Regions from separate parts of the Pseudomonas sp. SG20056 genome, predicted to be linked through region 1. Evidence: predicted binding sites of a transcription regulator. Region 1 holds the regulator's gene; the other holds the start of a gene.
What was found. The regulator FliA, encoded in region 1, starts transcription of late flagellar genes. The targets are predictions, from matches to a motif close to CTAAAGTTTNNNNNNNNNNNGCCGNTAA.
Positions count from the first base shown of each region.

Region 2: RHP75_RS02330 (methyl-accepting chemotaxis protein) is a predicted target of FliA. The motif match lies at 15,145-15,172, and genes of this name have one in related genera.

Region 1 is NZ_CP134499.1:1,522,513-1,536,775, reverse strand. It holds gene RHP75_RS07370 (CheW domain-containing protein) at 1-630, opposite strand, end outside; gene RHP75_RS07365 (ParA family protein) at 718-1,506, opposite strand; gene motD (flagellar motor protein MotD) at 1,558-2,427, opposite strand; gene RHP75_RS07355 (flagellar motor protein) at 2,440-3,180, opposite strand; gene RHP75_RS07350 (chemotaxis response regulator protein-glutamate methylesterase) at 3,180-4,295, opposite strand; gene RHP75_RS07345 (chemotaxis protein CheA) at 4,339-6,564, opposite strand; gene RHP75_RS07340 (protein phosphatase CheZ) at 6,576-7,364, opposite strand; gene RHP75_RS07335 (chemotaxis response regulator CheY) at 7,384-7,758, opposite strand; gene fliA (RNA polymerase sigma factor FliA) at 7,856-8,602, opposite strand; gene fleN (flagellar synthesis regulator FleN) at 8,599-9,429, opposite strand; gene flhF (flagellar biosynthesis protein FlhF) at 9,507-10,808, opposite strand; gene flhA (flagellar biosynthesis protein FlhA) at 10,824-12,947, opposite strand; gene flhB (flagellar biosynthesis protein FlhB) at 13,081-14,217, opposite strand; gene fliR (flagellar biosynthetic protein FliR) at 14,221-14,263, opposite strand, start outside.
Region 2 is NZ_CP134499.1:482,135-499,428, reverse strand. It holds gene RHP75_RS02405 (DUF4212 domain-containing protein) at 1-212, opposite strand, end outside; gene RHP75_RS02400 (hypothetical protein) at 486-1,271, opposite strand; gene RHP75_RS02395 (hypothetical protein) at 1,416-1,721, opposite strand; gene creD (cell envelope integrity protein CreD) at 1,778-3,145, opposite strand; gene gbpA (N-acetylglucosamine-binding protein GbpA) at 3,402-4,823, shown strand; gene RHP75_RS02380 (S8 family serine peptidase) at 5,212-6,774, shown strand; gene RHP75_RS02375 (DUF2628 domain-containing protein) at 6,940-7,380, shown strand; gene RHP75_RS02370 (OsmC family protein) at 7,411-7,881, shown strand; gene RHP75_RS02365 (alpha/beta hydrolase) at 7,954-8,790, shown strand; gene RHP75_RS02360 (DUF2834 domain-containing protein) at 8,843-9,184, shown strand; gene RHP75_RS02355 (DUF3096 domain-containing protein) at 9,225-9,377, opposite strand; gene RHP75_RS02350 (DinB family protein) at 9,506-10,015, shown strand; gene RHP75_RS02345 (CBS domain-containing protein) at 10,031-10,468, opposite strand; gene creC (two-component system sensor histidine kinase CreC) at 10,613-12,046, opposite strand; gene creB (two-component system response regulator CreB) at 12,046-12,732, opposite strand; gene RHP75_RS02330 (methyl-accepting chemotaxis protein) at 13,084-15,114, opposite strand; gene RHP75_RS02325 (HD-GYP domain-containing protein) at 15,286-16,512, opposite strand; gene RHP75_RS02320 (acyltransferase) at 16,693-17,294, shown strand, end outside.

The sequences.
Region 1 (14,263 bases):
CAGACCTTCGCGAAAGTCATCGCGGTAACGATCCGGCATCACCCAGCGCGCGGTGTCCAGCACCTTCAGATTGCCGGCCTGGCACGGCAGTATGCCGAGAAACCAGTCTGGCTGGCCAAATAATGGTGTGAGCTCCTGGCCTTGCAGAGGGTAGATCGAGCCCAGGCATACCAGAGGAACCGCCAAGGTCAACCCGGCCACATCAAAGAGCAGGCATTCGAATGGCCCTTCGGCCCACTCGGGCCGCCCTTGCTGCACCTGCTCAGGTAGCACCAAAGCATCAGGTACGACCTGCGCAGCTTCACTCACCGGGTTTTCAGCCACTACGACTGGCACCGGTTCTGGCGTCTCAACCACAGGCAAAGGCATTTCAATGGTCGGCAACACCAGCGGGCGTGGCGCCAGCTCAATCACCGGTTTGGCGACAGGGACCTGCTGAATGATGCGCGCATCACGCACCTGCTCTTCCAGCACAGCGGCCTCAAACTCATCCAAGCTGATGCTGTCGACGCTGAAGTCATCCGCCTCAAGACTATCGGCCAGCTCGTTCGCAGCATCCTGCAGCAAGCCGTCCAGGTAGGACTGCAAGGCCAGTTGCGGACGTGTAGCGGTGGCAAGGGGACGACTCATGAACACAACCCACAATAACGATCTGTACAGACTATCGGCCGCTCTAGCGACAGACTTGAGCCTATATCTTCAGCATAGCCGTTCATCTCAGGCGACCTGTGCGGCAATCTGCTGCGATAACAGGTGCTTGAGCAAGGCACGGTAGGCGATGACACCACGGCTATTGTTGTCGAACGTTGACGGTGTAACCCCAGCCCGGCTGGCGTCACGCAAGCGCGTATCCACCGGAATGTACGCCGGCCATAGATGCTCAGGGTAAGTGTTGCGCAACACCCGCAATGTACCCATGGAAGCCTGGGTACGCCGATCAAACAGGGTCGGCACGATGGTGTACGGCAACGCCTGCTGGCGCGAACGATTGATCATTGCCAGGGTGTTGACCATCCGCTCCAGGCCTTTGACAGCGAGGAACTCGGTCTGCACTGGAATCACCAGCTGCTGGCTAGCGGCCAGTGCGTTGACCATCAATACACCGAGCAAGGGCGGACTGTCGATCACCGCATGGTCGAAGTCCTGCCAGAGCTGCGCCAGGCTCTTGGCAATCACCAGGCCCAGGCCACTCTGCCCTGGCGACTGGCGCTCAAGCGTGGCCAGCGCAGTACTCGAGGGCAGCAGAGATATCCGCTCATCACTGGTGGGCAACAGCAATTGCTGCGGCAAACCGCGAGGCACACTGCCCTTATGCTGAAACAGGTCAAAGCTGCTGTGTTCCAGGCTATCCGGGTCATGCCCGAAATAGCTGGTCATCGACCCATGGGGATCGAGATCGACAATCACCACACGCTTGCCGGCATCGGCCAACAGACCTGCCAGAGCGATTGATGTGGTGGTCTTGCCGACTCCACCTTTTTGATTGGCTACTGCCCAGACTCTCATCGTTATCATCCTCCCGGTGCAGCTGCAGCCTGACCGAGAACGGGGCCACCCTTATGGGGCCGGCGACGGGGGATTGACGGCACCCGCTTGCGGGGCCGGCGCTGCCGGAGCTGGTGCAGGTTGCGTGCCAGCCCGTTGCAAGGCCGCATCAGGTTTGGCATTAGCGCTGCCGACACCACTCACACTGCGACGCACATCTAGATTGCGCGAGATTACCAACACGACCCTGCGATTACGCCCACGTCCCTCGGCCGTGGTGTTATCCGCGACGGGCTGGAACTCACCATAACCGACTGCCGCCAACCGACTGGGGTTGACCCCATCCATAGTCAGCATACGCACGATACTGGCAGCCCGCGCGGTAGACAGTTCCCAGTTGGTCGGGAACTGAGCCGTCTGAATCGGCAGGTTGTCGGTAAAGCCTTCCACGTGAATCGGGTTTTCGTAAGGCGCCAGAATTTTGGCTACCTTCTCGATAATGTCGAATGCCGCATTGTTGGGTATGGCATCGCCGCTGGTAAACAGCAGGCTGGAGCTGAGTTCAATCTCAATCCACAACTCATTGCCACTGACCTTGAGCTGCTCGGACTGAATCAAGTCGCCGAATGCCTCACGCACGCTGCTGGCAATGCTCTGCAGGTCATCAGCGGATGACTGCGCGCTTTCCTCATCCACCAGCGAACGATCAGGCTCAGTGGTGCGTGGCCGCTCTTCACCTACCGGAATCGGCTTGATCGCCCGATCAGGCTGATTGAACACCCCTGTAAGGCTGTCTGAAAGAATCTTGTACTTGCCTTCATTGATTGAGGAAATCGAATACATGACCACAAAGAACGCGAACAGCAAGGTGATGAAGTCGGCATAGGAGACCAGCCAACGTTCGTGGTTTTCATGTTCTTCTTGATGACGCCTGCGGGCCATATGCTGTTCCCATCAATCCATAAAGCCTTGCAGCTTCAATTCGATGGAGCGCGGATTCTCACCCTCGGCGATCGACAGAATGCCCTCGAGCAGCATCTCGCGATAACGCGATTGACGCTGGGCAATGGCCTTGAGTTTGTTACCTATGGGCAGCAGCAGGAGGTTGGCAAAACCCACGCCGTAGATGGTGGCGACAAAGGCTACGGCAATCCCGGCACCCAGCTTGCTCGGATCCGCCAGGTTACCCATCACGTGAATCAAGCCCATCACGGCACCGATAATGCCAATGGTCGGCGCGTAGCCGCCCATGCTTTCAAACACCTTGGCAGCCTGAATATCCCGGCCTTCCTGGGTGTACAGATCAACTTCAAGAATGCTGCGAATGGCCTCAGGCTCCGCACCATCAACCAACAGCTGCAAACCTTTGCGGGCGTATGGGTCGGCTTCGACATCCGCCACCGCTTCCAGACCAAGCAAGCCTTCCTTGCGCGCGGTCATGCTCCAGCCAACCACCCGGTTGATGCCGCCGGCAAGATCCACACGCGGGGGAAAGAAGATCCAGCTGATGATGGCCAGAGCGCGCTTGAACACATTCATCGGCGCCTGCAAAAACGCCGCGCCCAGGGTGCCGCCAATCACGATCAGCGCAGCAGGCCCATTGAGCAGAGCCGCAGCATGGCCACCTTCAAGGTAGTTGCCGCCGAGGATAGCGACAAAGGCCAGGATGACCCCGATAAGGCTCAGTACATCCATTAAATGCAGGTCTCCGCCAGGTGCCTGCCAATATCATCCAGCGGGTAGATGGCATCGGCCAGGTTGGCTTTGACAATGGCCATGGGCATGCCATAGATCACGCAACTGGCTTCGTCCTGAGCCCACACCTGACTGCCACCTTGTTTGAGCAGGCGCGCACCTTCACGGCCGTCTGCACCCATACCGGTCAGCACCACCGCCAGCACCTTGTCACCATAGGACTTGGCTACCGAACCAAAGGTGATATCAACACAGGGCTTGTAGTTCAGGCGTTCATCGCCAGGAAGGATCTTCACCACGCCGCGCGCATCTACCATCATCTGCTTGCCGCCTGGCGCCAGCAGCGCCAGGCCTGGACGCAACACATCACCGTCCTCGGCTTCCTTTACGCTTATGCGGCAGAGCTTGTCGAGGCGCTCGGCAAAGGCCTTGGTAAAGGCCGCTGGCATATGCTGGATCAGCACAATCGGCGCCGGAAAGTTAGCCGGCAACTGGGTCAATACACGTTGCAGCGCCACCGGCCCGCCTGTCGAGGTACCAATCGCAACCAGCTTGTAGGACTTGCGCTTAGGTGCCGCACTGGCAACAGCCGGAGTAGGCGAAGCAGCTGGGCGCGCCAAGGTGCTAGTGGTGGCCGCCGGACGGGCTGCTGGCTTGCTTTGCGCAGCAGGTGTAGCAACAGGCGCAGCCACAGGAGGCGGACTCAGGCTGCGACGGTTGCTGCGGGCAATGGTATGGATTTTTTCGCAAAGCAGCTGCTTGACCCGCTCTGGATTGCGCGAAATATCCTCGAAATTCTTCGGCAGGAAATCCACCGCACCGGCTTCCAGCGCATCCAACGTCACGCGCGCGCCTTCATGGGTCAGCGAGGAAAACATCAACACTGGCGTCGGGCAGCGCTGCATGATGTTACGCACAGCCGTGATGCCATCCATCATCGGCATCTCGTAATCCATGGTGATTACGTCCGGCTTGAGCGCCTGCGCCTGCTCGATGGCTTCACGGCCGTTAGTGGCAGTGCCGATTACCTGAATATTCGGATCGGCTGAAAGAATTTCCGACACGCGCCGACGAAAAAAGCCGGAATCATCAACCACCAACACCTTAACAGCCATAAACACTCCTAAGCGGCGCGACAGATAGCTGCGCCGCTAACAATCAGATACGCCGCGCGTAACGTTTGAGCATGCTCGGCACGTCAAGAATCAAGGCAATACGTCCATCACCGGTGATGGTCGCACCTGACATACCTGGAGTACCCTGCAGCATTTTGCCCAGCGGCTTGATCACCACTTCTTCCTGGCCGACCAGTTGATCGACCACAAAGCCGATACGCTGACTGCCAACGGTGAGAATCACTACATGCCCCTCACCCTGCTCCACATGAGCAGCACTGCCGATCAGCCAGCGCTTGAGGTAGAACAGCGGCAAGGCCTTGTCACGCACAATGACCACTTCCTGACCGTCCACCACATTGGTTCGCGACAAGTCGAGGTGGAAGATTTCATTGACGTTGACCAATGGGAAGGCGAACGCTTGATTGGCCAGCATCACCATCAGTGTCGGCATGATCGCCAAGGTCAGCGGCACCTTGATAACAATCTTCGAGCCCTGCCCCTTGACCGAAAACACATTGACCGTGCCATTGAGCTGGGAAATTTTGGTTTTCACCACGTCCATGCCCACACCGCGACCGGACACATCTGAAATCTCGGTCTTGGTCGAGAAGCCCGGAGCGAAAATCAGGTTATAGCACTCGAACTCATTGAGACGGTCGGCCGCGTCTTTATCCAGCAGACCTTTTTCCACCGCCTTGGCGCGTAGCACATCCGCGTCCATGCCCTTGCCATCGTCAGAGATCGACAAGAGGATGTGATCACCCTCCTGCTCTGCGGACAGTATCACCTTGCCGCCCCGCGCCTTACCCGAGGCCTCACGCTCTTCCGGGGTCTCAATGCCATGGTCGACCGCGTTGCGCACCAAGTGGACCAGCGGATCAGCCAATGCTTCGACCAGGTTCTTGTCGAGGTCGGTTTCTTCGCCAACCAGTTCCAGGTTGATCTCTTTTTTCAGGTTACGCGCCAGGTCACGAACCAAACGCGGGAAGCGCCCGAAGACTTTCTTGATTGGCTGCATGCGGGTTTTCATCACCGCCGTTTGCAGATCAGCCGTGACCACATCCAGGTTGGACACCGCCTTGGACATGGCCTCATCGCCACTGCTGGCCCCAAGACGCACCAGACGGTTACGCACCAGCACCAGTTCGCCGACCATGTTCATGATTTCGTCAAGCCGTGCGGTATCGACCCGCACAGTGGTTTCCGCTTCACTGGGCGGCGCAGCCTTATCAGCGGCTGGCACGGCAGCCGGTGCCGCAGAGGCTTTGGCTGGTTCTACCTTGGCAGCTGGCTTGGCTGCGGGTTTAGCTGCGGCCTTGACTGGTTCAACAGGCTTGGCAACCGGCGCGGGGACAACGGGTTTAATCGCTTCAGGTTCGACAAACTTACCTTTGCCGTGCAGCTGATCAAGCAAGGCCTCGAATTCATCGTCAGTGATATCACCACTCGGTGCTTCAGCAGGCTCGGCCTTGGCCGCCGGCGTAGCAGGTGCTGGCGCAGGAGGCGGAACAAACTGACCTTTGCCATGCAACTGATCAAGCAACGACTCGAATTCATCATCGGTGATTTCATCACCGCCCGCCGCCACTGCCGCTGGTGCAGCCGCAACAGGTGGGGCAGGTGCAGCAGCAACGTCAGGCGCTACAAACTGACCTTTGCCGTGCAGCTGATCGAGCAAGGACTCGAACTCATCATCGGTAATTTCATCACTGCTGGCAGCGCTGGGCGCTTGCGTCGGAGACTCATCCAAGGCACCCAATAACTGCTCGAATTCGCTATCGGTGATATCGCCAGCGGATTCTTCGACTGCAACCTCGGTTTCAGGCTCAGGCTCAGGCTCGGCGTGCGCTTCAATCGGCGCGGTCTCTTCGGCACCTGCCGGTTCAGCCAGACGCGCCAAGGCAGCAAGCAGTTCAGGGGTTGCCGGAGTCAGATCGGTACGTTCACGGACTTCGGTAAACATGCTGTTGACCGCATCCAGTGCTTCCAGCACCACATCCATCAACGCGGAGTCGACGCGCCGCTCACCCTTGCGCAGGATGTCGAAGACGTTTTCTGCGATATGGCAGCATTCCACCAGCTCATTGAGCTGGAGAAAACCGGCACCACCTTTAACGGTATGAAACCCGCGAAAAATAGCGTTGAGCAGATTCATGTCGTCCGGGCGACTTTCCAGCTCTACGAGCTGTTCGGACAGTAGTTCAAGAATCTCGCCGGCCTCTACCAGGAAGTCCTGGAGGATTTCTTCATCGGCGCCGAAGCTCATAAGACGTGCTCCTAAAATCCCAGGCTGGAAAGCAGGTCGTCGACATCATCCTGATTGGATGCGACGTCTTCACGCTTATCGGCATGAATCTGCGGACCTTCACCACGGGAAGGCTCTTTTTGTTTTTCTTGTTCGGCGCGGAGCAACTCATGGTTGTGCTCAATGCCGGCAAACTGGTCCACCTGACTGGCCATCAGAACCAGTTTCAGCAGGTTGCTTTCCACTTCGGTTACCAGCTGCGTTACACGCTTGATCACCTGTCCGGTCAAATCCTGATAGTCCTGAGCCAGCAGAATATCGTTGAGGTGCCCAGATAGCTTGGCACCGTCGCGCTCGCTACGGGCGAGAAACAGCTCAACACGCTTGGCCAGTTCGCGGAAACCATCGGCGCTCATCTCGCGGCGCATAAAGCGTCCCCAATCGGCGCTCAGGCTCTGTGCCTCATCACTGAGGTCATTAACCAGTGGTGCACTCTGCTCAACCAGATCCATGGTGCGATTGGCCGCTTTTTCGGTCATCGTCACCACGTAATTCAAACGCTCGGTGGCATCGGTGATTTGCGAAACCTCAGTGGCATGTGGCACACGGGGGTCGAGCTGGAAATTGACGATGGCGTTATGCAGCTCACGGGTCAGCTTGCCGACCTCGTGATACAGGCCACGGTCACGCGCTTTGTTGAGCTCATGTATCAGCTGTACCGCTTCACCAAAGTTGCCTTGTTCCAGGCTGTCTACCAGTTGGCGAGCGTTGTGTTTCAGGGTCGACTCAAGGTCACCCTGAACGGAATCTTTATGTTCCATAGCACCCTCATGGCAAACATCAGCCGTTGACCCGCTCGAAGATCTTTTCAATCTTCTCTTTCAGCACCTGGGCAGTGAACGGTTTGACTACATAACCGTTAACCCCAGCCTGGGCTGCTTCAATGATCTGATCGCGCTTGGCTTCTGCGGTGACCATCAACACCGGCAGGGTTTTCAGGCGCTCGTCTGCACGTACCGCGCGCAGCAGGTCGATGCCCGTCATGCCGGGCATGTTCCAGTCCGTCACCAGAAAATCGAAACTGCCGCTCTGCAGCATGGGCAGCGCGGTGACGCCATCATCGGCTTCCGCTGTGTTGGTGAACCCCAAGTCACGCAGGAGGTTCTTGATGATCCGTCGCATCGTTGAAAAGTCATCAACGATGAGGATTTTCATGTTCTTGTCCAAGTCGACCTCCGTACAGTCCCAAACGCACACAGCAACCTGCGTGCGCTTTTAATCGTGAAACCGGCCCAGCGCTAGCGAATACAACTCAATGTGCACGCCACTCGCCCAAACGAGCGCGTAAACGAGCGGCACACTGACTGTGTAGTTGGCTTACACGTGATTCGCTAACCCCCAACACCTCGCCGATCTCTTTAAGATTCAGTTCTTCATCGTAATATAGCGCTAACACCAGGCGCTCGCGCTCCGGCAGGTTGGCAATGGCATCTGCCAGGGCCGCCTGAAAGCGTTCATCTTCCAGATCACGAGAAGGTTCGAGGTGGTTGCTGCCAGCGTCTTCACCCAGCCCACCGTGCTCGCCGTCCTGCAACAGGTCGTCGAAACTGAACAGGCGGCTGCCTAAAGTGTCGCCAAGAATGCCGTAGTAATCCTCGAGACTCAATTGGAGTTCGGCCGCAACCTCTTGATCTTTAGCGTCTCTGCCGGTTCTGGCCTCAATTATTCGAATTGCGTCGCTAACCATGCGGCTATTGCGATGCACTGAACGTGGCGCCCAATCACCTTTACGCACCTCATCAAGCATTGAGCCGCGAATGCGAATACCGGCGAACGTCTCGAAACTGGCACCTTTGCTGGAGTCGTATTTTTTTGACGCTTCAAGCAGACCGATCATCCCGGCCTGAATCAGATCATCGACCTGCACATTGGCCGGTAGACGGGCCAGCAAGTGATAGGCAATGCGTTTGACCAGGGGCGCGTAGCGCTCGATCAACTGGTGCTGGGAATCCTGCGCCTGCGCCTTGCTATACATACGAAGTCCAGAGGCTGCTGTCATATGGCCGTGTCCGCGATCGGTTGCTGCACCAGACGCTCAACGAAAAACTCCAAATGACCGCGCGGGTTAGCCGGTAACGGCCAGGCGTCGACTTTCTGGGCTATCGCCTTGAACGCCAGCGCGCACTTCGAGCGCGGGAAGGCTTCGTAGACCGCGCGCTGCTTCTGCACGGCCTTGCGCACTGACTCGTCATACGGCACTGCGCCTACATACTGCAGGGCAACATCAAGAAAACGATCAGTGACTTTAGTCAGCTTAGCAAAGAGGTTGCGACCTTCCTGCGGGCTGTGAGCCATATTGGCCAGTACGCGGAAACGGTTCATGCCGTGGTCGCGGTTGAGCAATTTGATCAGCGCGTAGGCATCGGTAATCGACGTAGGCTCATCACACACCACCACCAGCACTTCCTGGGCAGCGCGCACGAAGCTCACAACACCGTCACCAATACCCGCGGCGGTGTCGATGATCAACACGTCGAGGTTGTCACTGATATCGCTGAACGCCTGGATAAGCCCCGCATGTTGCATGGGTGACAGCTGCACCATGCTCTGAATACCCGAGGCTGCCGGCACGATACGAATGCCGCCAGGGCCCTGCAGTAACACATCGCGCAGCTCGCACTCGCCACTGATGACGTCTTCCAGGGTGCGTTTGGCGCTGAGGCCCAACAACACGTCGACGTTGGCCAAGCCAAGGTCGGCGTCCATCAGCATCACCCGACGGCCGAGATCAGCCAGGGCCAACGCCAGGTTCACCGAGACGTTGGTCTTACCGACGCCACCTTTGCCGCCGGTCACCGCAATCACCTGTACGGGATGCATACCCATATTTCTACACACCTTGTCTAACTTCGACTGGAGCCACTTGGCTGGCTAAGCGCGGTTCATTGCCAACAGCAGGACGCTTAACTGACGCGTCGTGCGGGTTGCTGGTAAAGCCCGGCAAACATCTCCGCCATCGTATCTTCGCTTGGATCCTGGGTTGCCTGCAGCCCTACGGCCCGGCTAACCAATTGATGACTGCGTGGAATCTGCAAATCATCGGGAATGCGTGGCCCATCAGCGAGATAGGCTACCGGTAGACGCTGGCTAATAGCCAGTCCTAAAACCTCACCCAGGCTGGTGGCCTCATCCGCTTTTGTCAGAATGCAGCCAGACAAGCCGCAACGCTTATAACTATGGTAGGCGGCTTTCAGCACTTGGCCCTGGCTGGTAGCGGCCATGACCAGATAATTTTTTGCGTTGACACCACGGCTGGCCAGCGTTTCCAGCTGCATGCGCAGGGCTGGGTCATTGGCGGGCAGGCCGGCAGTGTCAATCAGCACCACCCGCTTGCGCGCCAGCGGAGCCAAGGCTTGAGTCAACGATTGACCAGGGTCAACCAGCGTTACCGGGACATTGAGAATACGCCCCAAGGTCTTGAGCTGCTCCTGAGCACCAATGCGGTAGCTGTCCAGGCTGACCAGGGCAATATGCTGGGCGCCGTACTTGAGCACGTAACGCGCGGCCAGCTTGGCCAGAGTAGTGGTTTTGCCCATGCCAGCAGGGCCTACCAAGGCGATTACGCCGCCCTCTTCCATCGGTTCCTGCTTCGGCGTTTTGATCGCGTGAGCCAGGTGCGCCAGCACCATGCGCCAGGCCTGGCGAGGTTCAGTCACCGTATTCACACGCTCCAGTAGCGCTTTCGACAATTCGGCCGACAAGCCCATGCGCTGCAGGCGACGCCACAAATTGGCTTGCTGCGGGCGACGGTTCTGCAACTGCCCCCAGGCAATCGAGCCCAGCTGCACTTCAATCAGCTCACGCAGGCCATGCAGTTCGAAACGCATGGCATCCAGGGCGCGCTGATCGGTTGCCGCAGCTGGAGCTGCCTGCGATTTGCGCATCACAGCCGCCAAGCTGTCAGCAGGCAGGCTGTCAGCCGCGCCAAACAGCTGGCGGTCTTTGCCGGCATCGACCTGAGTGCGGGTGGTCAGCTCGGCCTGGGCCGTGGCAATTTTCGCCTGAGTCTTGCGCAGCTCGGCTTCCAACGCAGGGTTGGGCTGACGGGCCGGTGCGGCTGGCACCTGATAATCCAGCGCGGCGGTCAATTCGACACCACCGGCTACCCGGCGATTGCCAATGATCGAGGCATCGGCACCCAGCTCATCACGCACCAATTTCATGGCGGTACGCATATCGGCGGCGAAAAAGCGTTTGACCTGCATGGCCTGTAACCTCGGTTAGTTCTGCCCCACCGTCGCAACGATGGTGACCTGCTTGTTATCCGGAATTTCCTGGTATGCCAGTACATGGATACTCGGAACCGCCAGCCGCGCGAATCGCGAGAGCATCGCCCGGACCGGACCGGCAACCAGCAGAATCACTGGCTTGCCGAGCATCTCCTGGCGCTGCGCCGCTTCCACCAGGGAACGCTGCAGCTTCTCGGCCATGCCAGGTTCCAGGAGGATGCCCTCCTCGGAGCCTTGACCGGCCTTCTGGATACTGTTGAGCAATATCTGTTCCAACCTGGGTTCAAGGGTGATAACAGGCAGCTCCAGCTCTAGTCCCACAATGCTTTGCACGATTGCGCGGGCCAACGCAACGCGTACCGCCGCCACCATCGCGGCGGGATCTTGACTCTTCACCGCAACGTTGGCGATGGCCTCGGCGATGGTGCGGATATCGCGTACCGGCACCTGTTCCTGCAGCAGGCTCTGCAGCACCTTGAGCAGGGTTGACAGGGAAATCATCCCTGGCACCAGCTCTTCAGCGAGCTTCGGCGAGCTCTTGGCCAAGAGCTGCATCAACTGTTGCACTTCCTCGTGACCCAGCAGCTCGTGGGCATGTTTGTGCAGGACTTGGTTGAGGTGGGTCGCCACTACGGTACTGGCGTCTACCACGGTGTAGCCAAGCGACTGCGCCTGATCGCGCTGAGTCGGGTCGATCCACACCGCCTCCAGACCGAATGCCGGATCCTTGGCGGCGATGCCATTGAGCGGACCGAACACCTGGCCCGGGTTGATCGCCAGCTCGCGATCCGGGTACACCTCGGCCTCGGCCACGCTGACCCCCATCAGCGTCAGGCGATAGGCATTGGGCTGCAGGTCCAGGTTGTCGCGGATATGCACCGAGGGCATGAGAAAGCCCATCTCCTGGGAGAGCTTCTTACGCACGCCCTTGATCCGCGCCAGCAGCTGGCCACCCTGGTTACGGTCTACCAGTGGAATCAGCCGATAACCCACTTCCAGGCCGACCATATCCACCGGTGTCACGTCGTCCCAGCCCAGCTCCTTGACCTCTTGAGCCTTCTGCGCTGGCAGCAATTCCTGTTGGCGCTGCACTTCCTTGATCTCGTTTTCCTTGGTTGTACGCTGTTTGTTGGCAATCCAGTACGCAGCACCCGCAGCCACCAGGCCCAGGCTGATAAAAGAGAAATGTGGCATGCCGGGCACCAGGCCCATGGCGATCATCACCGCCGCGGTAACCGCCAGCGCACGCGGCGAGGCGAACATCTGCCGATTGACCTGAGCACCCATGTCTTCCGAGCTGGAAACACGGGTCACCATGATTGCTGCGGCAGTCGACAGCAACAGCGAAGGAATCTGCGCCACCAGGCCGTCACCGATGGTCAGCAGGGTGTAGATGCGGCCCGCGTCAGCAAAGCTCAGGTCATGCTGGAAAATACCGATGGCGATGCCACCGATCAGGTTGATGAACAGAATCAGCAGGCCGGCAATCGCATCGCCGCGCACAAACTTGCTGGCACCGTCCATGGAGCCGTAGAAGTCGGCTTCCTGGGACACTTCGCTGCGACGCTTCTTGGCCTCCGCCTGATCGATCAACCCGGCATTCAGGTCCGCGTCGATGGCCATCTGCTTGCCCGGCATGGCGTCCAAGGTGAAACGCGCACTGACCTCGGAGATACGTCCGGCACCTTTGGTGACCACCACGAAGTTGATGATCATCAGGATCGCGAACACCACGATACCGACCACGTAGTTACCACCGATCACTACCTCACCGAAGGCCTGGATCACCTTACCCGCAGCGTCGTGACCGTCCTGACCGTTAAGTAGCACCACCCGCGTGGAGGCGACGTTAAGCGCCAGACGCAGCAAGGTTGCCGCCAGCAGAATGGTCGGGAATACCGCGAAATCCAGCGGGCGCAGGGCGTAGATCGCTACCAGCAGGACGACGATCGACAGGGCAATACTGAAGGTAAACAGCACATCAAGGAGAAACGGTGGAATCGGCAGCATGACCATGCCGAGCATGACCAGCAGCAACAGTGGGATGCCCAGGTTGCCCTGTTTCAACCCCGACAGGTTACTGCGCACATCACCGATCATTTGTGAGCGATCTATTGCCACACCACTACCCCAGCCAATTCAATCTTTTGACGCGTGTCGCGCCTTTGGGGAGGGTTTTGCAAGAAGCTGTCCAACTTTGCCAGGCCAAACCAAACAACAGTTAACCCAGCTACATCGGCACTCACCGTCACTCGTCGCGACGTAAATCCGGCGGGATTGGCATCTCCGGTAGCGGCCCTGGGCGTTTGCCCTTACCGGCCTGGTACTGGCGCAGCTGATAGACGTAAGCCAACACCTGGGCGATGGCCAGATACAGGCCGGCGGGAATTTCCTGATCCAGTTCGGTGGAATAGAACACCGCCCGCGCCAGAGCCGGCGACTCCAGCACCATGACCTTGTGCTCGTTGGCGATTTCGCGAATCTTCAAGGCAGTGAAATCACCGCCCTTGGCCAGCAGCACGGGCGCACTGCCCTTGGCCGGGTCGTACTTCAAGGCCACGGCAAAGTGCGTCGGGTTGGTGATGACCACGTCGGCGTCAGGCACCGACTGCATCATGCGCCGCTCGGCCATTTCGCGCTGCAGCTGGCGAATACGCTGCTTGACCTCGGGCTTGCCCTCGCTGTCCTTGTACTCGTCGCGCACTTCCTGCTTGGTCATCATCAGCTTCTGTTTGCTGCTCCAGAGCTGGAATGGCACATCCACGGCGGCAATCAGAATCAACCCGCAAGACATCCACAGCGCGCTCCACCCCACCACACTGGCTGAGTGCAGAATGGCCGACTCTATCGGCTCATGCACTATCGCCAACAGATCGTCCTGCCAGGCCGACAACACGGCCACACCTACCAGCAGAATCAGGATGAACTTGGCCAACGCCTTGAGCAGCTCGACCAGAGCACTGGTCGAGAACATGCGTTTAAGCCCTGCCAAGGGATCCATTCGACTGAGTTTGGGCGCCATGGCTTCGGCAGAGAACAGCCAGCCGCCGAGAGAAATCGGCCCCACAATCGATACGATCAGCAGCAGCACAAACAGCGGGAACAAGGCCTCCAACGCAATCTGCCCAGATGCCGCCAGCCACAGGGCCATGCTGCGCTCATCCATGATCACGTCACGGGGTAGCGAGAAGTTGCCACGCATGATGTCGAGCATGGCATTGGCCATGCTGCCGCCGAAAGCCAGCATGCCACCAAAACCACCGAGGGTCACAGCCAGGGTATTGAGCTCTTTGGAACGGGCAATCTGGCCCTTCTCACGGGATTCGCGTAGGCGTTTCTCCGTGGGTTCCTCGCTTTTATCGGCACCGCTCTCGGATTCGGCCATGGATTAATTCGCCCGCGCCATTTCACGCAAGAATTGCAACGCCTCG
Region 2 (17,294 bases), 1.0 Mb from region 1:
TAGAAGAAAATGATCCCGATAAAGGTGATGATCGAACCTTGCTGGGCGAACCAGAAGCCAAGGTCGGTACCGCCGACAGAAATACCTGCCAGCATCGGTCGAAGAAGTATGGCGAAGCCGTAAGACACCAGGGCCCAGACAATCAGGCTCCAGGTAATCAGCCGAACATTCGCCTTCCAGTACGCTGCAGCGTTAGCTTGATCAGAAGTCATAAACTCCTCCGGTTATTGTTATTCTCATGCACCTTCAAGCTAGCAGCAGGCCACTATGGCCGACAGATAGACATTGGTATTAGCCGTCTTACACCACCATAAGTGCAGCGTTTTTTATCGCTTTAACAGGCACTTGGAACTACACCGGAAAGCCCCCCAAAAAGCGGGAATAACTTTGTTCTAAGAGTAAGGCAGGTACATGCCTGTTGCGGGCACGCTATGAGCAGCATGGGTACCCCCTGCTGCGCAATATCGAAGCGGTTTCACGCCCCTTTAGACGGGTGAAAACTCGATTGGTAGAAGGTAACGCTGCTCGTCGTACTCGATGCGAAACTGCACTCGGCGCGTGCTTTCTTCTACCGTTTCACATTCCCCGGCCACCTCAGCCACGCGGCGTTCGACTCGGCTCTGCTTAAGCAGCAAGTCGTGATAACCCATGTTCCCCGGACGTTCGGTGATGATCAGCAGGCCCTTGGTATCACTGAACTCTCCTGCGCAATGGGTATCCCACTCTCCCCCCGAGCGATCAATCACCAGCTCGCTCAGCACCGGGCGCAGACGCTGCGACTGCAGCTCATAGAGACTCAGCGAGGTTTCATAGAAGGGATTGGGGCGCGACATATTTCGACGTTTGATGCGGATACCGAAAGCTAAATCGCCCTCGCGCAAACGATAGGGAGCGGTATCGAATTCCAATCCATCGACAAATATCGCATCCCAGTCCAGCAGGTTCGGCTCAACATGGCGCGCGACAATAGCCTGGCTGGCAGTGTCCAGCACTAGTACCTCAAGATCACTGTAGCCATATCCATCATCCTCGGCACGCACCAGCGATGCCGCTAACAAGGTCAGGTGCGGGCGCGCCGGCCAGACCTTGCAGATGCTCAGCTCGGTACTGATCCGATAAGTACCTCGCTCGTCACCCAGCAGTTGACCTTGTACATGGCCTGGGTATGCCTGCTCGAGCAATGCAGGTAAGTGTTGTTGACAGTCATCGGCTCGCGCCGAGCCCACCATTAACAAGCAACACAGTGCTGCGGCGAAAGTTATGCGGTTCATCCCTGAGCTCCTTTTGATAATCCAGCGGCCAGTCTAAACCCGACGCGTCACAAGGCCCATGCTGGGCGTCACGGAACAACCGCGCAATCCGCCGCGCCAGCAGATGCCCGGCACGCGACTCTTCGCGTAAACCGATATGCCCGCTCATCGCACATACCACAGACGAAAAAAACCAAACGCCAGCAGCAGGCCCACCTGGCCAAGCGCCGTGCACAGGCTGAGAAAGGACTGCACCTCGCGGTTCTGCGCGGCGTTGGACAGGCCAGTCAGGCTCTCCCAGAAGGTTTCTGGCAATAGCACCAGGCTCAATTGCGCCAGGGGTTGTCCGGTCAACTGCAAGCCTTTGATCAGGTCAAACTGGCCACAGAACATCAGGCCCAGCAGCACCATAAAGGCCACCGCCAACCCCAGGGCGAAACAAGCAGATAACTGCAGCAATAAACGCATCATGTTCGACTCCCGCACAGGTAAAAGAGCGGCGCAGGCGGGGCCTGCGCCGTTATTCCTCAAAGGTCGCTGGCTGGACTGGCTGGGCTGACCAGCGGCAAGCGACCGACGCCGTACCAGTCGAGTTTGCGGGTCAGCACCATCACCCCGGCGAGCACACCGAACACCAGCACCGAGCCCATCAGCAGGGCGTAGTCCTCAGCCCCGAGCAAACCGAACAACATGCCGTAGAGCAGCGCCAGCAGGGCGCCGAAGCCCACCCCGCGCAGGGCGCTGTGCAGCACGTAACTGACGTAGAAGCCGATCAGCAGCACACAGGCGGTCGCGGCAATACCGTAGGCCAGGGCAAAACTCAGGTGCTCGGACAGCGACAGCAACAACAGGTAGAACAGTGCCAGCGACATGCCCACCAGGGCGTACTGCACCGGGTGCACAGCCATACGTTTGAGCACTTCAAAGAGGAAGAACACGGCAAAGGTCAGGCCGATAAACAGCAGCGCGTATTTGATCGCCCGCTCGGTCTTCAAGTACTGGTCCACCGGGTCGACAAAGCTCACACCGAAGTTGCGGGCGGTCAGCGCATTACAGCTGTCACCGCGTACACAGTCGGCCAGCGCCTCTTCCAGGTTGGTGGCGAAGAAGCTGGTCTGCCAGTGCGCCTTGAAGCCCTTGTCTGACACTTCACGGCTGCTCGGCAGGTACTCGCCGACAAAGCTCGGATGCGGCCAGCCGGAGGTCAGCTCGACCCGGCTGTCACGGCCTACCGGGGTGATGCTCAGCTGCTCGGTGCCCTGCAATTTCAGATCGAAAGCGAACTCCAGAGTCTGCCCGCCCTGGGTATCCAGTGCCGGCAGCGGGGCATGCACACCGGCGCCGAAACGCTCCTCGGCGCTACCGGGGGCAAAGCTCAGGTTCATGCCGTTGAAGCGCAGCTGCAGGTCATTGCTGATGCCACGGATATCGCTGATGCCGACCGAGAGGAAGGGCCGGTCGAACTGGTACAGCCCCAGCTCATCACCCAGCCCCAGACGCGCCGGCAGCTTGAATGCGCCACTGATCTGGTTGTCGCTGCGGTACAGCAGCGCCTTGTAGATGCCGCGCGCACGCTCCTCGGTGGAGACATGGCCATTAAGCACAAAGCGCTCCGGCAGGAAGTACAGACGGCCGCGGCTCTTTTGCTCTTCCAGGTAACGCTCGCCGGTCTTGGCGTGGGTTTTCCACTGGTTCCACACCTTGGTGTAAGGCATCACCAGAATCGGCCCGGTGAGTTGCTGGCGGTAGCTGGAACTGCGCGCAATGTCCTGCAGCACCTCGGCGCGCTGATACTGCCGCTCACTCACCAGCCCGCCGATCATCGATAGCGGGACCAGCAATAACAAAATCAGCAGGGCAATAGCGCCCAGCTTGAAACCCAGAATGCGGCTCATGGTGAAACTCTCCGATACGGTTTAGGTAGGCAGAGTCTGGGCGGCGCAAATGGTGGCTTTATGGAGGGCAGATGGAGAGTGTGTGGAGATCGATCTGCCACAACGTGCAAGTGACTTCGGCGGCAGACACCAGCGACCGTTCGTCCATTCCACTGGAAGCCAGATTTTTCTGCACTAAAGTGCTAACTCACTTGTTGCTCACAAGGCGACTGGTAGCGGCTTCAACAAGATTTATCCAATCTGATAAGGGACAGTCATGAATAAGCGCCAATGGACTTGCGCGGCCAGCGCACTATTAATGCTCGGTAGCAGCAACGTATTCGCCCACGGCTATATCAAACAACCTGAAGCACGCGGCTATCTGTGCAAGCTGGGTGAAAACAGCCAATGCGGCGCCGTGCAATGGGAACCGCAAAGCCTCGAAGGCTACTCCGGCTTCCCGCAAAACGGCCCCGCCGATGGGCAGATTGCCAGTGCCGGCCTGGCACAGTTCTCCCCCCTCAATGAACAGACCGTCAGCCGCTGGGCCAAGCGCCCAATCACCGCAGGCCTAACGAACTTCACCTGGCGCTTTACCGCCAACCACGCCACACGCAACTGGCGCTACTACATCACCCGCCCCGACTGGCTGGCCAATCAGCCGTTAAACCGCGCCGCGTTCGAGCTGGTGCCGTTCTGCGTAGTCGATGGCGGCATGCAACAGCCGCCACAGGAGGTCACCCATAACTGCGATGTACCGCCGCGCGAGGGTTACCAGGTGATCCTCGGGGTGTGGGAGGTGGGTGATACGCCGATGAGTTTCTACAACGTGATGGATGTGCAGTTCGGCGATGTGACAACGCCACCCGATCCATCCGCCTGGCAAGCCAAAGGCATGCTCTACCCCTCGGTGGATCTGCACGTCGGCGACCAGGCGATGACCCGGGTATTCGATGCCAGCGGCGAGCGCAGCGACTTGCAGACCCGCCTGCAGATTGAAACCAGCGAACAGGGCCCACGCAACCAGTGGACCTATCTGCTGGCCAGCCGCATCAACCAGCAGCAGAGCCAGCTCAAGGCCGGTCAGCGCGGCAGCGACGGTGCCATCTCGCCGGTGTACGGCCAGAACAGCCTGTTTGCCCGCGCCGACAGCGGCATCCAGCGCATCGAGGTGCAGATCGACAAGGCCCCTGCGCCGGACCACGACCTGCTGGTCGATGGTCTGCAGCCCAGCTATCGCATCCGTGGCGGCCAGCTGCGCCTCGAGTTCAACGTCACCGCCGTGGGGGCGCTACAGATCAGCAGCTACGTCTATGACCACGACGGCAACGCCAAAGGCTTTGCCGCAACCGAACTGGCCAACGGCAGCCAGCCCTTGAGCATCAATGTCGACAGCCCTGTACCCGGCCATCACCAACTGGTGGTCAGTGGCAAGGTCGCTGGTAGCGAGCAAGTACTGCAGAAAACCTTCGACATGATGTTCGTCGCAGACGATGGCAGCGCCAGCTACGACTTCACCTTCCCGGACGGTCTGCGCAGTTACACGGCCGGCACCCGGGTGCTGCAACCCAAGACGGGACAGCTGTATCAGTGTCGTCCCTTTCCTCAGAGTGGCTATTGCACGCAATGGTCAGCCGCCTCGACCCAGTTCGAGCCCGGCATCGGTAGCCATTGGCAAGACGCCTGGATAGCCGACTGAGATAAGCGCCGCGCCCGCCGGGCTGTTTGGCCGGCGCGGACACCCCATCCCCCTGAACACACGTACGACACAGGCGCATGCACTGCGCCTTGGCGTATGTCTTTGTGGAGCCGCAGGTATGCCCAGGCACTGACGTATAGGCACTCACCCCGCGTTGTGCGCATCACAACACTGACCCCGAGCCGGTATAGCGGCGCTCGGAGACAGCTAGCAAACAGTGCGCTTCACTACCCCTTCTCGGCATCTGAATGGGCGGCACGCTATCGATTTAAGTATTTGATTTAATTGATTATTTTTCAATAAAAAGCGACGAACGGCCTTGGCTTTTCGGCACAGTCTCCTAGGGTTTTTGCAGCTGCACTACGCGGCACACAATTGGGAGATAACCATGCAAGGATTCCAACGCACCACTGCCTTACTGCTGTTGCTCAGCGCAGGCTGGGCTTACGCCCAAGCCGACGAAAAACCCAGCTTCGCGGCCCAGGCGCAGATCGCCGTCGATGATCAGCAGTCACCGCGCTACATCATCAAATACAAGGAGCTGACGCCTTCACCAATGAGTCAGTCCAACCAGCCGCACCCCCTGAGCGCCGGCCAGTTCGAAAGCCGCGCCGCCCAGCGCCTGCTTAGCCAGGCACAGGTACAACCGCTGATGCACCTGGACAGCCAGGCCGCCAGCGTGGCGCACCTCAGCCCGGCACAACTCAAACAGCTGCAAGCCAACCCGGCCATCGACTATATCGAGCTCGACCCACGCCGTTACCTGATGGCCGAACAAGTGCCCTATGGCATTCCCATGGTGCAGGCCGACCTGCTACCGGATAACGCCATTTCCAATATGAAAGTGTGCATCGTCGACTCCGGTTACGACCTCGGCCATCAGGATCTGCCATCAGCCGGCATCACCGGTAACGACGGCTATGGCAGCGTCGACAGCGGCAACTGGTACGAAGATGGCGACGGCCACGGCACCCACGTTGCCGGCACCATCGCCGCACTGGGTGGCAACGATCTGGGCGTGGTCGGCGTCAGCCCATCGGGCAACCTCGGCCTGCATATCGTCAAAGTGTTCAATAACAGTGGCAGCTGGGCCTATGGCTCTGATCTGGTGATGGCCATCCAGCAGTGCCGCGCGGCTGGCTCGACGGTGATCAGCATGAGCCTGGGCGGCGGCGCCTCGTCGGTAACCGAGCGCAATGCCATGGATGCGGCTTACCAGAATGGTGTGCTGGTCGTCGCAGCTGCCGGCAACAGTGGCACGAGCACCCTCTCCTACCCCGCCTCCTACGACTCGGTGGTATCGGTCGCGGCGGTCGACAGCAGCGGCAATCATGCCTCGTTCTCGCAATACAACAACCAGGTAGAAGTCGCCGCGCCCGGCGTTGGCGTGCGCTCCACCTTGCCTGGCAACAACTATGCGAACTACAACGGCACATCGATGGCCACACCGCATGTGTCAGCAGTCTACGCCCTGGTGTGGAGTCAGCACCGCCAGTGCACCCCAGCGCAGATTCGCAAGGTGGTCAACAGCACCGCCGAAGACCGTGGCACTGCAGGCCGCGACCCCTACTACGGCTACGGTATTGTCAAAGCCAAACGGGCCAGCGACCTGATCGCCCAACGCGGCTGTGATGCCACAGGTGGCGGCAATGGCGAAGAACAGACCTACCCCAATCTCTCCGGCGCGCGGGACGCCTGGGTGCGTTACAACGTGGTCGTACCAAGCGGCGCCCAGCGTCTGACGGTAAGAATCAGCGGCGGCACGGGTGATGCCGACCTTTTCACCCGCCTGGGCAGCCAACCCAGCACCAGCCAATGGACCTGCCGCCCCTACCTCGACGGCAACCAGGAAACCTGCACCCAGGAAAACCCAGCCGCCGGCACCTGGCATATCGGTGTCCGGGGCTATTCCAGCTTCTCCGGTGTGACCCTTTACTGGCGCTACGAGTAATTCGCCTGATCCCGGGGCAGGCAGCTGCCCCGGGATCTTTATCGGCCGAGGTCACTCGGTCAGGCAGAAATAATCGCGCAACAACACAAACCGCCAGGGCGCAAATGGACAGTATTTAAAGAAATGCGTAGCGTGCCGCTGATCGCCAATTAAGGATGAACGGCCATGACCCAGCACAACCCCTACGCAACCCCGCAAGCCAGCATCGTCGACGCAGAATCACAGGTGTCTGACGAACAGATCGCCGCGCTACCTATCTCGGATAAATGGAAGCAGCGCTTTAGCGCGATCCACCATGCCGGCGGCATCAAGATGTCCAAGTTCAAGGAGCTTCCCGCCGAGGAGCGGCGCAAGGCCTTCAGCTTCAACTTTCTGGCGTTCTTCTTCGGGCCGATCTACTACGCCATCAAGGGCATGTGGAAAAAGGGTCTGGCACTGTTCATCGTCTGCGCAGCGGTAGTGATCATCCTCGGCATCGGTCTGGACTATCTCGGCTACAGCAAAATCGCCAATGCGCTGGGCTACGGTATCAGCGCGGTATTCGCCACGCGTGCCAATATCGATTACTACAAGAAGACGCTGCTTAACGATAACGGCTGGTGGTAAGCCTCAACCCAACTGCATCAGGAGAATGACGTGACGGAATATGTCGCTGAGGTGATCTGGCAACGCGGTGAGCAGGACTTTCTCGGCAACCGTTACAGCCGCAAACATCTGCTGCGTTTTGATGGTGGTTTGGAGGTCGCCGGCTCGTCCTCACCCCATGTAGTGCCGCTGCCGATGTCGGATGCAAGCGCCGTCGACCCCGAAGAGGCCTTTGTCGCCTCGCTCGCCAGCTGCCATATGCTCTGGTTTCTCTCCATCGCCGCCAAGCGTCGCTTCTGCGTCGATGATTACCGCGACAGCGCCAGCGGGCTGATGCGGGAAAATGCTGCCGGCAAGCTGTTTATCGCTCAGGTCACCCTGCGCCCTGCGGTCAGCTTCTCTGGCGAGCGCATGCCCAGCCGCGAACAGATTGAGCAGATGCACCACCAGGCCCACGAGGAGTGCTTTATCGCCAACTCGGTGAAGTCCGAAGTGCGCTGCGAACCTCGGTTTAGCGAGTAACGCCACAAGGCCACATTGCTTACGACAAGAAGATGCGGTTTAACCATAACGGCTGACACTAGGGGACAAGGCGTGAATCCAACTGCATACGGCTGTCCCGATGGGCAGCCACTGTTTTATTTCCATGGCGTACCGGGCGCGGCGGTTGAGGCGGCGATGCTGCACCAGGCGGCATTGGCGCATGGCATCAAGCTGCTGGTGGTGGAGCGCAATCTGCCGAGCGAACTCAGCAGCGCGGCCTATCTGCAACAGCTCGCGCAACAGATCAGTGATCGCTCGGCGGGCCAGCCGATTCGCCTGCTTGGTTTTTCCATCGGCGCCTGCCTGGCGCTGCGGGTCGCCGCACTATTGGGTGAGCGGGTGGCTGCGGTGTACCTGTTATCGGCTGCCGCACCGCTGGAAATTCCCAGCAATAGCGTCGGCATGGGCGCGGGGCGTTATACCTTCCTTTGGGCGCAGCATTATCCGCGCCTGTTCCGGGCCTTTGCCTGGTATCAGGCGCTGTTGGTGAAGATCAGCCCACGCCTGTTGCTGAACCTGCTGTTCGCCGGTGCTGGCGGTAAAGACCCCGAACTGCTGCGCCAGGCCGACACCCAGGCATGGCTGGCGGATATTCAGCGCGCGTGTTTCAAACATGGGACTAGCGGCTATATGCGCGACGTAAAACTCTATGTCGAACCCTGGGCTGCAGAGCTGGATAACGTCACGGCGGCGGTAAGCCTGTGGCATGGCGAAGCGGATAACTGGGCGCCCATTGCCATGTCCATGTATCTACAGGAGCATCTGCGCACGGCCAGCGCGGTGATCCGTTCCGCCGAGCAAGCGCATTACTCCTGCCTGCTGGAGAACGCTGAAGCCGTGATGGCGGCAGTACAGCTCAGTACCTCAGCAACTCGAGCGGCCGAGTGATAACGCCATAAAGCGCATACGCTTCGACTTAAAACGACCCAAGGACGACACCATGAAAAAGCTCGCACTGCCCCTGATCACCTTGCTGGCGTTCAGCGCCTACACGCTTTATGTGATGTTGCATGCGGAGCAATCGCTGCTGCAATTCGGTATGCAGCTGATGTCCAGCGCCGATACCGCCCAAGTGGTGATCGACCTCTACATCCTCGCGGCACTGGCCTGCATCTGGATGTACCGCGACGGCCGCGCACGGGGCAAGTCGCTGGCCTACCTGCTGCCATTCTTTGCTCTGACTGCGATCTTTGTATCAGTCGGACCGCTGCTGTATCTGGTGCTCAAGGCCCTCGATACAGGTAGCAAAGCGCAACAGGATAGCGCCTCAACTACAGCCTGATGGGACGGAGCAGCCCCGAAAAACCGAGGCTGCTCAACGCTTAAAAGCTCAGATTGAAATTGCCGGTGCCGAAGATGCCGACCAGACCAATCACAATCAGATAAATCGCCACGATGTAGTTCAGCAAACGCGGCATCACCAGAATCAGAATACCGGCGATCAGCGAAATCAGTGGAGTAAGGGCAAGGGTCATAATCGTCACCTGAGAGTTATTGAACCGCCAGTATGCGCGCCACGCCCAAAGCGCACAGCACTATCCACCGGTCGAGCCGTAACCAACCCATCAGCCTGTTTAGCCAACCCGCGTATTGAAGGCCCTTTATGAGCACCGCCAGCTTGTTAACCTCACTGCTGCAGTACAAGGCCTGGGCCAACCAGGAGCTCTTTGCTGAGCTGCAACGTCTTGACCCCATTACCCAGCAAAGCGAGCTGCACGCCGCCTTGCGCATCCTCAATCACATCCACGTGGTCGAGCGGATCTTTGTCGCCAACTTGCAAGGTATCAACCACAGCTACAACGCCACCAACACCCCGGAAACGCCCACGCTGGATGCGCTGCATCAGGCGGTGCAGGACACTGATCGCTGGTATCTGGATTATGTTGCGGGGCTAAGCGCCGAGCAGTTGGCCGAGCGTCTGAGCTTCAATTTCGTCGATGGTGATGCCGGCTGCATGAGCCGCGAGGAAATGCTCGCGCATATCGTCACCCACGGCGGCTACCACCGCGGCGCAGTGGGCCGGATCATGGCGCAACTGCAACTGGCACCGCCGCGGGATATCTACACGCGCTTTCTGCATCAGGATCAGCCGCAGCGCCGCGAAGCGAGCTAACGGCACTACGCGGCCTTACTCGCCGCGAATGTACTGCTCCAGCTGCTGGATCAGGCTGGCCTGTTCGGCGATGGTATGTTTGACTAGGTCACCAATCGACAGCAGGCCGATCAACTCGCCTTCGGCCAATACGGGTAGATGGCGCAGATGGCGGTCGGTCATCAGTTGCATGCAGTGCTGCGAGGTGTCGCGCAGGCCGACGGTTATGACATCTGCTGTCATAATTTCGCTGATCATCGCACTGAATGCGGAGCGCTCCAGCAGTGCAACTTTGCGCGCGTAGTCACGCTCGCTGACGATGCCGGCCAGGCGGCCTTTGTCATCCAACACCACCAAGGCACCAATGCCTTTATCGGCCATCAACTTGATTGCATCCAGCACCGAAGTGCTAGGAGTGACGCTGTATACGGCGGCCTGTGGCTTGGCGCGAAGGATCTCGGCAACTGTTTTCATGCAGGGCTCCTGCTCTGTTTCTTATTGGCATTGAGGATAGTGCGCGAGGCGGCCGTTGCGGGCCAACCCGATGACCCGATCAGAGCATCTGCGCGGGTTCAGCGCAACCATTGCAGGCCAGCAAGGTCGGTGCCAAGCAGCGTTTCAGTTGCCCTGAAATAGCGGCAGACCGAGCCGCGCCTCTACCCCGCCCTCGACATTGCCGATGTGCAATGCACCGCCGTGCAGCTGCATCACTTCCTCGACAAAATTCAGCCCCAAACCGGTGCTCTTACGCCCGCTACCGGGGCGCGGCAGGGAGTAGAAACGCTCACTCAGGCGCGCCAGGGCGTAATCGGGAATCGCCTCGCCCTGGTTGAACAGACGCAGCTCGACCTGCCCGGAACGGGCCTCGGCGTTAAAGCGGATCAGCCCACCTGGCGGGGTGAAATCCAGGGCGTTATCCAGCAGATTGGCCAACGCCTGACGCAGCAAAAAGGCCTCACCACGCGCGCTTAATTCAGCGCCGATATGGTTTTCAATCTGCAGGCCGGCGGCTTCGATACGCGCCATCTGCGCCTGCAACAGCGAGTCGACCAGCGCGCGCAAAGGCACCGCCACCTGCTCTTCCAGGCCCTGGCGCTGTTCGACCTGGGCCAGGTGCAGCAGACGTTCAATCAGTTGCTGCATGCGCGCGCTTTCCTGTTCAATATTGGCGACAAAGCGCTGGCGTTGCGGTGCCGGCATATCGCCATCGAGCAATTCCGCCGCGCCACGAATCGCCGCCAGTGGGCTTTTCAACTCATGAGTCAGGGTGTGCACATAGCGTTCGACATAAGCCTTGCCTTCCAGCTCGGTGCGCATGCGCTCGATAGCTTCGGCCAGTTGCGCCAGCTCACCGCCGCGCACGCTGGGCAGCTCGGCACGTTGCCCGGCACTGACCGCCTGGGCATAGCGGGTCAGCTTGCGCAAAGCGCCGCTGAGCCACCAGGACAACAGCGCGCCGATCAGCAGACCGAGCACGATCAGCCCGCCGCCGAGCCAGGCCAGACGCTGTTCGGAGCGTTCGATATAGGGCTGCAGGGTGCGATTGGGCTTGGCCACCGAGACCACACCGATAATCTGCGCGCCGTCCATAATCGGCGCGGCCACGTACATCACCGAGGAATCGGGATCGTTTGGGTCTTCCTTGGTCGAGCGCGCGCCGTACTCGCCGCGCAGGGTGCGCAGTACATCGTTCCAGCGCGAGTAATCCTGGCCCACCGCCGCGCCGCTGGAGTCGAGCAGGACAATGCCCTTGGCGTCGGTGACATAGATGCGGTGGTTGACCTGGGTTTTCTCCACGCCCCAGATCTGCGCCTTAGGCTGGCGCTGGCCGTAGGCTTGCAACAAGGCGGGCAGGCGGCTTTGTTGCAGGCGCCCAGCCTTGACCTCATCACGCAATATCTCGGCCAGCAGGTTGGCGGTGTCGACCAGGGTTTCCTCGGTGCTCTGGCGCACGCCAGGGCGGATTTCGTCCATCACCGTGCTCAGTACGAACCAGCCGGCCAGCCCGACAAACAGGAAGTACACCAGAAAGATGCGAATCCCCAAGGGCATCAGGCGTGCCTCGGCGAGTAGCTGTAACCCAGGCCGCGATGGGTCTGAATCGGCTCAGCCTCAGCGGCCACCTGGCGCAGTTTGGCACGCAGGCTTTTGATATGGCTATCGATGGTGCGTTCGTAACCGACATCGGCAGCCACGCCCAGGCCGTCGAGCAACTGCTCGCGGGAGAACACCCGCTCGGGCTGCGCCAGCAGGCTTTGCAGCAGACGGAATTCGTGGCGAGTCAGGCTCAGCAACTGGCCGTGGTAGTGAATCTGCACCCGCTCGTTGTCCACCTGAAAAGGCCCCTGAGCCGTCGCCACAGCAACAGCTTCACGCGGGGCCATGCGTTTGAGAATGGCCTTGACCCGCGCCGCCACTTCCCGCGGGCTAAAGGGTTTGACCACGTAATCGTCAGCACCGATTTCCAGACCGACCACACGATCAATCTCCTCGCTGCGCGCGGTGAGAAAAATCACCGGCACCTCGGAGAAGCGCCGCAGCCGCTTGCAGGCCTCGAAGCCGCTGATATCCGGCAGGCCGACATCGAGAATCAGCAGGTCCGCCGGGCTGCGCTGCTGTTCGGCCAGCGCCTGCTCGGCCAGGCTCAGCCAGGTGGTGGTAAAACCTTCGCTCTGCAGGGCGAAGATCAGGGTATCGGCGATGGAGGCTTCGTCTTCGACAATCAGAATATGCGGCATGGGCGTCCTGCTCGTGGCAACTCGGCGAGGAGCCTGCGGCAGGCCGCTGCCAGCGTCAAGGGCGCGGCCTGCTCCTATAAACAGGCCGTAGCCTTAGAACCTTTTAAAGATCTGCGAGCTAGAGTCCTGCAAGGCGCTGCGTTAGTAACAGCCTCCGGCTGGTCAAAACAAGCGAGGAAGCGGACTGGGCTCGCACGCGAGTGTAATTTTGTACATGAGCATTACTCGCTTCACTCGCCCCTTCGGGATCACGCTGAAGCGCGTTAGCCACAAGTGGCTTCCGACCGGGCTGGCGCACCAGCCTGTTTTTAACGCAGCAGGGCCGACGCGCAGCAGATCATAGACAGACCCTCAGTCGAGCTTGAAGCGCGCGGTATTCTGCTCCAACACCTGGCTGCCCTGGCGCAACTGTTCAGCGGCGTTGCTCACCCCCTGAGCGCTTTCAAGCAGGGCACTGGCCGCGTGATCGACCTGCTGGATATTGCCGCTGACTTCATCGGCAGTAGCCGCCTGCTGCTCGGCGGCTGTGGCGATCTGCGCCAGGCGGTCAGTGACAAGTTGCACCGATTCGACGATGGCATTCAGGTCTTCGCCCATGGCCAGCACACTGCCGACATCGCCTTCGGCCTGGCGCACGGCGTCTTCCATCTGGGTGACAGACTGGCCGACCACGCGATGCAGGTTGGCCACGGTTTCGGCGATTTCCGCCGTGGAGTTCTGCGTGCGTTGCGACAGCGAACGTACTTCGTCGGCCACCACGGCAAAGCCGCGGCCTTGATCGCCGGCGCGGGCGGCTTCGATGGCGGCGTTGAGCGCGAGCAGGTTCGTCTGCTCGGCGATGCCCTTGATTACGTCCACCACGCGGGTGATCTGCTCGGTCTGGCTGCGTAACTGTTGCAGCGTGGTGGCGCTGTCACCCAGGCGACTGCTGAGCTGGCGCATGCTTTCACTGGTACGCGCACTGCGCTGGTTACTCTGGTTGGCAATCTCACGGGTCTGACTGGCTTCCACCGCAGCCTGCTCGCAGCTCTGCGCCACGCTTTGCGCGGTGGCAGCCATTTCGGTGGCGGCAGCGGCAATCTGGCTCATCTGCGCCTGCTGCTGCTCCACCGACTCCAGGGCATTGCGCGCCTCGCCGTTGAGCATCTGCACGGTGCCGCCTAGTTGCTGGCTCTGCTGATTGACCCCCTGCATGGACTCGCGCAACTGGCTGACGGCGGTATTCAACGCCATGGCGATACTCGCCAGGTCGTCCTCGCCATGCACCTGCATGCGTACACGCAGATCACCATCGCGCAGACCTTCGGCGGCCTCAATGATGCCCGCGGTGCTACGACGTATCGACGCGTTGAGGCAGAACAATACATACAGCGCCAGCAGGGTCAGCAGGCTGAACACGCTGACCACTTCGATCATCGCGCTCAGGGCTTTGCGCCGGTAATCACCTAGGCTGGCTGAAAACTGCTGGTACAACGCTGCCTGCAGACCGAGCAATTGGCCCTGCAGGGCATCGGTGCGTTGCACAAACTGCTCTGGGGTCAGGGCCATGGGGCTGGCCTCGAACATGTCGCGGTCAATGCCCGCGAGAAAGGCTTCGTAACCCTGCAGTGCCTCATCATAGGGCCCCTGCAACTGGCGCATGGCACGCGGTGCCTCCAGCTTGAGCGTGGCCTGGGCCTTGAGCAGCTGGCTGCGCGACTCATCCAGGCTACGGCGCAGATCGCGGATCAGCACCCGGCTCTGCAAGGTGAAGTGCTGCGACACCACCGCGCCATAACCCTGGCTGGTAAAGCTGCCCAATTGTTCGAGCAGACGCGGCAAGGTGTAGGTCAGCTGCTCCATCATCAGGTAGGTGTCGAGCTGCGGATCAAGGATCAACCCGCTGTCGGTGGCTACCTGCTCGCGCAGGGCCAGCAGGCTCAACAGGTTCTTTTGGTAACGTTCGAGGGCATCAGGCAAGGCCAGCTTACCCAGTACATCGACACTCAGCTCGGCCTGGCCGGCGCTGAGACTCTGCAAGTGCTGGCGCGCCTGATCACTCAACAACGCGGATTGAAGCGGCTGCTCCAGTGCTTGCAGAGCGGGACCAAGACCATTGGCGTGTTCACGCAGCAGTGCTTCGGCGGCTTTCTCGGTGCCCTTCCAGCGTGACAGCAACGTGCGTTGCTCAATCAGCTCCTGCTGCACGCCAGCCATACCCTGCAGGGCACTGATGCCTTCCAGTTCGTTGTCGATGGAATTGAGTCGATCCTGATAATTGCTGCAGATCACCCACAGAGAAAAGCCCAGCGGCAGGGCGAACAAGACAAACACCAACTGAAACTTGCGCGCGAAACTGAAACGTTCCAGTAACCGCACACCCGGTTTGAGTACTCCAGCCATACACACCTCAACCTGTTGAGCGCGCCAACTTCAGGGGCGCGCCAAAGCAAAACTTCAAGCAAGAAGCACGCCCAAGCAGCGCGCCTGCAGGCGGTAATGTGTAATGAGCATAGATGAGTGACCGGACCACAGCCCGTTACCCGGTCGCGAGCAGCGCTAGCGGTCGAAAACCTAGCGGGAAATACCGCTCCAGAGTTCCTCGACATTGCGGAAGCCCCACTCTTCGGCAGATTCGCGACTGACAATCTTGTCGCGCCCAACCAGCTTGCTCAGGTCGAGGATTTCCTGCGGGATCGGGGTTTTCGATCTGGCCGAGAAGAACACCTTGACCCTGGGCATAAGCAGGGATTTGGCTTGCTGCTCCAAAACCACACCGATGCGCCCACTCTCCAGACGCACCAGTGAACCCACCGGGTAGATACCCACGGTTTTGACAAAGGCCTGGAACACCACAGGGTCGAAATGGCCTTTCCATTCAGCCATCTTGCGGATCGACTCGGCAGGGTCCCAGCCACGCTTGTAGGGGCGGTCCGAGGTAATCGCGTCATACACGTCGCAGACCGCGCCCATGCGCGCATACAGGCTGATCTGCTCGCCTTCCAGACGATGCGGGTAGCCCGTACCGTCGACCTTTTCGTGATGATGCAGGCACACGTCCAGCACCAGCGCGCTGACCTGTTTGCTATCAATCAACATGCGTGAACCGGCTTCGGGGTGATTGCGCACCGTAGCGAACTCGTTGTCGGTCAGCTTGCCGGGTTTGTTCAGTACATCATTTGGAATCGCCATCTTGCCGATGTCATGCAGCAGCCCGGCCAGCCCGGCCTCGCGTACCTGGCTTTCGTTCAAGCCCAGATTACGCGCTAGGGCAATCATCAAGGCGCAGACCGCCACCGAATGCATATAGGTGTATTCATCGGCATTTTTTAGCCGCGCCAGGCTGATCAGCGCATTGGGATGACGCATGATCGAGTCGGAAATCTCCTCGACCAACTCCCCGGCCTGCTCGAACTGCAAGGCCTGGCCCATGCGCGCATCGCCAAACATGCTGACCACCGCAGCTTTGGAACGCTCGCAGAGCTTGGCCGCACGCCGCACCTCATCCTCCATCGACACCGCCAGGTTGACTGGCGGGCTCTGTACCGCAGCCAGAAGGGCGGCTTCGGCTTCGGCGGCGACCTCTTCGGGGCTGACACTGACGGTACCGACCTCGACATCCAGGCCCTTGCTGACATCAATCCACAGCTCGCCAATGCTGCTGGCCTTGATACGCTGCAGGTCTTTTTCAGAGTTGAGAAGAAACTTGGATTTCCAGAAGGGGTGGTCCATCCATGCGCCACAGAACTCGTGGATATACATACCGACACGTACGTCGGCCACAGCGATGCACTTCAACATGGATTGCACTCGGATGAGGAATTAACCCGGCGATTGTCAGACAAGCGTAGATGAACAATCGCCAGCATTATGCTGACTTGGAGCAACTAATGGCCATAGGACATCGGTCGCAGATTAGCGGCTTGGAAGCCTTGGCACGACTGCTTATCATTGCCGCTCAAGCGCACCGAAGGAGTTGCCATGCGCCGCCTGTTGACCGGTCTTAGCGTCATTATTCTGCTGCTACTCAACACGCTGATCCTGATCGGCCCGCTGCTGCTAATCGCCCTCGGCAAGTTCGTCCTGCCCGGCAAGGCGCTGAAAACGGCCAGCTCGCGCGGGGTGATGTGGGTGGCAGAAACCTGGGCAGAGCTCAACAAGCTGATTTTCGCCACGCTGCTACCGGTGCACTGGGATATTCGCGGCAGTGCGGACCTGCGTCAGAGCACCTCCTACCTGGTGATCAGTAACCACCAGTCATGGGTCGATATTCCTGCGCTGGTACAGGCCTTCAACCGCAAGACGCCCTACTTCAAATTCTTCCTAAAACAGCAGCTGATCTGGGTGCCCTTCCTCGGCCTGGCGTTCTGGGCGCTGGATTACCCCTTTATGCGCCGCTATTCCAAGGCGTTTCTGACCAAGCACCCCGAGCTCAAGGGCCAGGATCTGGAGATCACCAAGCGCGCCTGTGACAAGTTCAAGGATTTGCCGGTGACCGTGGTCAACTACCTCGAAGGTACCCGCTGCACCCCAGCCAAACAGGCGCAGCAAGGCTCGCCCTATCAGTATCTGCTCAAGCCCAA